DNA from 2 places in the Rhizobium sp. CB3060 genome. Region 2 is predicted to be linked to the other one. Evidence: riboswitches for the same ligand, from Rfam matches in the RefSeq annotation. Region 2 holds a riboswitch; the other holds the start of a gene.
The links. Region 2 has a riboswitch for S-adenosylmethionine ahead of N2601_RS00720 (O-succinylhomoserine sulfhydrylase). Riboswitches for the same ligand answer to the same signal wherever they lie in the genome.

Region 1 (3,408 bases), 800 kb from region 2:
TCGGCGCGCCGGCGGCGATTGTCCTTCCATACGCCTTCGTAGAGGCAGTTGTGAAAATAGAAATATTCCATGTGCCGGAATTCGGCGCGGGCGGCGGAGAATAGTTCCTCGACCACACGGATATGATCATCCATCGAACCGCCGACATCGAAGAACATCAACAGTTTGACGGCATTGCGCCGCTCCGGCCGGGTCTGGACGTCGAGATAGCCGTGCTCTGCGGTGGAGCGGATCGTTCCGGAAAGATCGAGCTCTTCGGCAGCTCCTTCGCGCACCCAGCGGCGGAGCCGTTTCAGCGCCACTTTGATGTTGCGGGTGCCGAGTTCGACGCTGTCGTCGAGATTTTGAAATTCGCGGCGGTCCCAGACTTTCGCCGCCTTGCGGTGACGGGACGCGTCCTGGCCGATGCGCACGCCTTCGGGGTTATAGCCATACGCGCCGAACGGCGACGTGCCCGCCGTACCGATCCATTTCGAGCCGCCCTGGTGCCGGCCCTTCTGTTCGGCAAGACGCTGACGCAGCGTCTCCATCAGCTTTTCGAAGCCGCCGAGCGCCTCGACCAGCTTCTTTTCCTCGTCCGTCAGATGTTTTTCAGCGAGTTTGCGCAGCCATTCCTCGGGGATCGCGACCTGCTCGGCCGGCGGCGCATCGCTGCCGACCGCCTCGACACCGCGGAAGTAATCGGCAAAGACCTGATCGAAACGGTCGATGAAGCGCTCGTCCTTGATCAGCGCCGCACGGGCCAGATAGTAGAAGGCCTCGACGTCGTAATCGGCGATCCCTTCTTCCATCCCCTCCAGAAGCGACAGGAATTCCCGGAGCGTCACCGGAACCTTCGCTTCCTTCAGTTTCAGGAAGAAGGGAATGAACAAGCTCAGAACCTCTCTTGGCCGATCTCCTCGAGATCATAGGGCGTGGTCTGGTAGATCTCGTTGATCCAGTTGCCGAAGAACAGATGCGCATGGCTGCGCCAGCGGTTCTGCGGCGCGATTTCCGGGTCGTTATGCGGGAAATAATTGTGCGGCATCTTGATCGGCACGCCCGCGTTCACATCCCGAAAATATTCGTCCGCCAGCGAGGTGGAATCATACTCCACGTGATTGAACATGTAGAGCCGGTTGCAGGCCTGCTCGTGGACCAGACAGACGCCCATCTCGCTGGAGTCCATCAGGATCTGTAGCCCCGGCACCTTTTCGATGTCGGCACGGCGCACTTCCGTCCAGCGCGAGACCGGAATGGCGAAATCATCGGAGAAGCCGTTGAGATAGACCGAGGACGGCTTCAGGTTTTGGTGGCGATAGACCCCGAAGGCTTTTTCCTTCAGCGTATATTTCGGCACCCTATGGAAATGATAGGCAGCCGCCATCGCGCCCCAGCAGACGTTCATTGTGGAATGGACATTGGTCGCCGTCCAGTCGAAGATCTGCTGCATCTCGTCCCAGTAGGTGACCTCCTCATAATCCAGCAGCTCGATCGGCGCGCCGGTAATGATGAAGCCGTCGTATTTGCGGTGCTTCACCTCCTCCCAAGTCTGGTAGAAGGCGAGCAGATGCTCTTCCGATGTGTTCTTGGCCTTGTGGCCGCCGACGCGGATCAGCGAGAATTCCACCTGCAAGGGCGAGGCGCCGACAAGGCGCGCCATTTGCACTTCGGTCTTGATCTTGTTCGGCATGAGGTTGAGAAGCCCGATCTGAAGGGGGCGGATATCCTGCCGGATCGCCACCGTTTCGGTCATCACCCGCACACCCTCGCTCTGGAGGGCTTCGAACGCGGGCAGCGTATCGGGAATCTTGATGGGCATCGTTATCACTCGACAAAAACAAAAAACCGGCCGCGATAAGAATCGCTACCGGTCCGCACGCGGCCCTTTAGCGACTTTTTTAACGTGGCTGCAAGCCGGCCGGCCAAATCACCACGGGAGAAATTCAATAGACCTGCTGCCCCTGCGGGTCAATGGGCAAGCTTTTCCGGGAAAAGCGGGCGGTTGCGTATGTCGGTTGTCGCCTACAGATGACCAAGGAGCGCCTGCATGCCATAGCCGAGGCGTAGCCTGGCGTCCTCGATCGGCAGCCAGAAGAAACGGAAGCCAATCGGATCGCCGCCGCCGAACGGCGTCATTTCATAGTGAAGCCAGGTGGCGGGCGCCGTCTCGGAGATGCGGCAGCGGAAATAGTGCCGTTGGTGATGGTGCTGGCGCCCATCCTTTTCGAACCGATAGTCATGAATGCCGAGCGGATGGAGTTCGTCCGGCGCAAAACCGGTTTCCTCCTCGAATTCGCGCGCCGCCGCCGTTGCGATGCCTTCGCCGGGTTCGACAGTGCCGCCGGGAACCTGGAGTTCGACGGTGGGAAAATCCGGCTCGTCGAATACCAGCAAATGCCGACCGCTCAGCGCGTAGATCAAGACCTTCACGGCATCCGGCTGCATCATTTCCCCTGCCCGCGCGCCATGAAAGCAAGGCGTTCGAAGAGATGGACGTCCTGCTCGTTCTTCAGCAAAGCCCCATGCAGCTTCGGCAAGACGCTCTTTGCGTCGCCGCGCAGCGTGGCGGGATCGACGTCGTCGGCGACGAGGAGGCGGATCCAGTCGAGCGCTTCGGAGGTGGAGGGTTTCTTCTTCAGCCCCGGCACATCGCGGATCTCGAAAAATTGGGTGAGGGCCGACGATGCGCGTCAGCGTTTCGGCGTCGGGGAAGCGGATATAATGGAAGAAGCAGCGGCGCAGGAAAGCATCCGGCAGCTCCTTTTCATTGTTCGAGGTGATGATGACGATCGGCCGGACGGCGGCGCGGATCGTTTCGCCGGTCTCATAGACATGGAACTCCATGCGGTCGAGTTCCTGCAGCAGATCGTTCGGGAATTCGATGTCGGCCTTGTCGATCTCATCGATCAGCAGCACGCATTTCTGCGAGGCCGTAAATGCCTGCCAGAGCTTGCCTTGGCGGATGTAGTTCCTGACGTCATTGACGCGCACGTCGCCCAACTGGCTGTCGCGCAGGCGCGAGACGGCATCATACTCGTAGAGACCCTGCTGCGCCTTCGTGGTCGATTTGATATTCCACTCGATGAGGTCGAGACCGAGGGCTGCGGCGACCTGACGAGCCAGTTCCGTCTTGCCCGTCCCAGGCTCGCCCTTCACCAAAAGCGGTCGTTCCAGCCGAATGGCGGCGTTGACGGCGACCATCAGATCCTTGTCGGCGATATAGTCCGCGGTGCCCTGAAATTGCATTGGAAGGCTTTCATCAATCTTTCGGGCGCAAGCTATCCCTTGGCCTAATTCGGTTCAAGGCGTGAAACGGTGTATATACCGAACGTGATCACGCTGATGTATCGCATGGATGGACATGTGAGCAGGTCATGATTAACTGAGGATTAAGTGCGTCGCAGGGAAGTGTTGATGGCAGTTGAA
Region 2 (3,408 bases):
CAGCATGTGCTCGTAGACCAGGCGGCCGACGATCTGGCTGTCTTCGAGGATGAAGGGAACTTCGTGGCTGCGGACTTCCAGCACGGCGCGGCTGCCGCGGCCGCCGGCGGGGGCGTGGCCGAAGCCGGGGTCGAAAAAGCCGGCGTAATGAACGCGGAATTCGCCGACCAGGGGATCGAAGGGCGTCATTTCGGCGGCATAATGCGGCGGCACATGAACGGCTTCACGCGAGACGAGGATATAGAACTCGTCCGGATCGAGGATCAGTTCGGTGCGGCCGCGGCTATAGAGCGGCTCCCAGAAATCGAAAATATCGTGCTGCGCCTTCTTGTCGACATCGACGACCGCCGTATGGTGCTTGCCGCGATAACCGATCAGGCCTTCCTTGTCGCCGGCCAGATCGATCGAGAGCGCTATGCCACCGCCGGTGACGTTCGGCTTCTTGCTGGCGACCAGCGTCTCGCTCTCGTGCAGCGCCAGCAATTCCGGCTCGGAGAGCATGGCCTGGCCGACGCGGAAGCGGATCTGCGACAGGCGCGAGCCGCGACGAACGACGATCGGGAAGGTGCGCGGGCTGATTTCGAGATAAAGAGGACCGGAATAGCCGGCCGGGATCTTGTCGAACTCCTGGGCGCGGTCGGTGATGACGCGGGTGAAGATGTCGAGACGGCCGGTCGAGCTTTTCGGATTGGCGGAGGCGGACATGTCGGCCGGCAGGTCGAGCCGCTCCATCAGCGGCACGATGTAGACACAGCCGGTTTCCAATACCGCGCCTTCCGAGAGATCGACGACATGCAGCTTCAGCCGGTCGAGCTTGTCGGCGACAAGATGCGACGGGCCGGGCATGAAGCTGGCGCGGACACGGAAAGCATGGGCACTGAGCCTCAGGTCAAGGCTCGCCGGCTGGATCTGATCGACATCCAGTTCCTTTTCGCTCGTCAGCCGCCCCGCTTCGAAGAGCGCCGCAATTGCGCGATCGGCCAAAATTCCAGTAGTGCGAGCCATCATGCCTCTTCCATAATTTGCCGCAGACAAAACCAAACTCAGGGAATTGACGCAAGCGGTCAACGGCAGTATTGCAACTTATCCCGTGGTGATTTGGCCGGTCGGCTTGCAGCCACGTTAAACAAGTGGCTAAAAGGACCGGGGTTAAACCGGTCTGCTTTCGCGACCGGTTTTTTTGTTTTGAAAGTGGTGATGGCATGAGCAAGACTTGGCGCCCCGCAACCCAGCTCGTTCACGGCGGAACTCTCCGTTCGCAATTCGGCGAGACCTCCGAAGCAATCTATCTGACCCAGGGCTTCGTCTACGACACCTCGGAAGCCGCAGAAGCCCGCTTCAAGGGCGAGACGGATGGCTTCATCTACGCCCGCTACGGCAGCCCCACCAACGACATGTTCGAGAAGCGCATGTGCGCTCTCGAAGGCGCTGAAGATGCCCGCGCCACCGCTTCCGGCATGGCCGCCGTTTCTGCCGCCATTCTCTGCCAGTTGAAGGCCGGCGATCATATCGTCGCAGCCCGTGCCCTCTTCGGCTCCTGCCGCTGGGTGGTCGAGACGCTGGCGCCGAAATATGGCATCGAATGCACGCTGGTCGATGGCCGCTTCATCGAGAACTGGGAAAAGGCCATCCGACCGAATACCAAGGTGTTCTTCCTGGAAAGCCCGACCAACCCGACGCTGGAAGTCGTGGATATCGCCGCCGTCGCCAAGCTCGCCAACCAGATCGACGCCAAGGTCGTGGTCGACAACGTCTTCGCAACGCCGCTGTTCCAGAAGCCTCTGGAGCTCGGTGCGCACATCGTCGTCTATTCCGCGACCAAACACATCGACGGCCAGGGCCGCTCGCTCGGCGGCGTCATCCTCTCCGACAAGCAGTGGATCGACGAAAACCTGCACGATTATTTCCGCCACACCGGTCCGGCCATGTCGCCGTTCACTGCCTGGACGCTGCTGAAGGGCATCGAAACGCTCCCGCTGCGCGTCAAGCAGCAGACGCAGAATGCCGCCAAGGTCGCCGACTTCCTCGCAGAACAGAGCAAGGTCGGCAAGGTGATCTATCCCGGCCGCAAGGACCATCCGCAGGCAGACATCATCGCCAAGCAGATGACCGGCGGCTCGACGCTGGTGGCCTTCGAGCTGAAGGGCGGCAAGGAAGCGGCCTTCAAGCTGCAGAACGCACTGGAGATCGTCAAAATTTCCAACAATCTCGGCGACTCCAAGAGCCTGATCACCCATCCCGCTACCACGACGCACAAGAACCTCACCGACGAGGCCCGTGCCGAACTCGGCATTTCGCCGGGAACGGTGCGCTTTTCCGCGGGGATCGAGGACAGCGAAGATCTGGTCGAGGATTTCGCCCGCGCTCTGGCACAAGTTTCCGCCTGACTATATCTACCCAAACCCGCCCGAATATTGTTCGGGCGGGCTTACACATCTCGAAAACGAACCGTGCGCCTATACTTTCGACCGCCGACAATTAACCTTTAGAGTTATTCCTAACATCTGAAAATCCGAATGGTTTAATCCGTCAAAGGCGTTTTCACCAATCCATTCCTTGACGGAACAGGTCGCTTTATAGGATACCCCTAAGTATCCCGCTTTCCGTGGGATCATAGAAAGCGGATAAGGTGCCCTAGACTTAAATGCTGGAGCGTCCTTTGTGCGTTCGTTTGAGCGCGCGACGTTTCGGAGTAGTGACCAAGGTGTCAGGCATGTATCGCGCACTAACACACGACATCGAAGTTGTTGTCGAACCCTTTTATCTGGAGGAGCAATCCGATCCGGAAGACGATCGTTACGTCTGGGGTTACCGCATCATCATTTCCAACCACTCGACCGTCACCGTGCGGCTGGTGACGCGCTATTGGCACATCACCGATCAGAACGGCATGGTGGATGAGGTGACCGGGCCGGGCGTCGTGGGCGAGCAGCCCAGGCTGCGGCCCGGCGATACCTATGAATATTCCTCAGGCTGCCCGCTCGACACGCCATCGGGCATGATGTTCGGCCACTATCAGATGGAGACGGATGACGGGAAGCTGTTTCACGTCAAGATCCCCGCCTTCTCGCTGGATACGCCCAACCTGCTGCGGACGCTGAACTGAAGCTCGCTGGAGCGGTCGGCCTTTCACGGCATCGCCTCACCGCTCCATCTTTGCTCTTCGCACTTTCCTGAGATTGCTCAGGCGGCCGTCACCTCGGACACCTCGAAGCGATAGGTCGTCGAGCAGAACTCGCAGGTGACGGCGATTTCGCCGTTCTCCTGGCTCGCTTCGACCTCCTCGGCGGAGAACCCCCGCAACACACCCTTCAGCTTATCGCGCGAACAGGTGCAGCGGTCAAAAACCGCCTTGGGCTCATAAACGCGCACGCCGCGCTCATGGAAGAGGCGGAATAGCAAACGCTC

Region 1: another riboswitch for S-adenosylmethionine. It lies ahead of metA (homoserine O-acetyltransferase MetA); the one in region 2 lies ahead of N2601_RS00720 (O-succinylhomoserine sulfhydrylase).

The regions. Positions count from the first base shown of each region.
Region 1 is NZ_CP104158.1:3,406,703-3,410,110, reverse strand. It holds gene N2601_RS16480 (vWA domain-containing protein) at 1-872, opposite strand, end outside; gene metA (homoserine O-acetyltransferase MetA) at 875-1,801, opposite strand; SAM riboswitch at 1,849-1,926, opposite strand; partial or broken gene N2601_RS16470 (NUDIX domain-containing protein) at 2,005-2,364, opposite strand; partial or broken gene N2601_RS16465 (AAA family ATPase) at 2,427-3,228, opposite strand; gene N2601_RS16460 (ABC transporter ATP-binding protein/permease) at 3,397-3,408, shown strand, end outside.
Region 2 is NZ_CP104158.1:140,898-144,305, reverse strand. It holds gene N2601_RS00725 (2'-deoxycytidine 5'-triphosphate deaminase) at 1-1,008, opposite strand, end outside; SAM riboswitch at 1,081-1,159, shown strand; gene N2601_RS00720 (O-succinylhomoserine sulfhydrylase) at 1,203-2,387, shown strand; gene apaG (Co2+/Mg2+ efflux protein ApaG) at 2,714-3,106, shown strand; gene N2601_RS00710 (Hsp33 family molecular chaperone) at 3,184-3,408, opposite strand, start outside.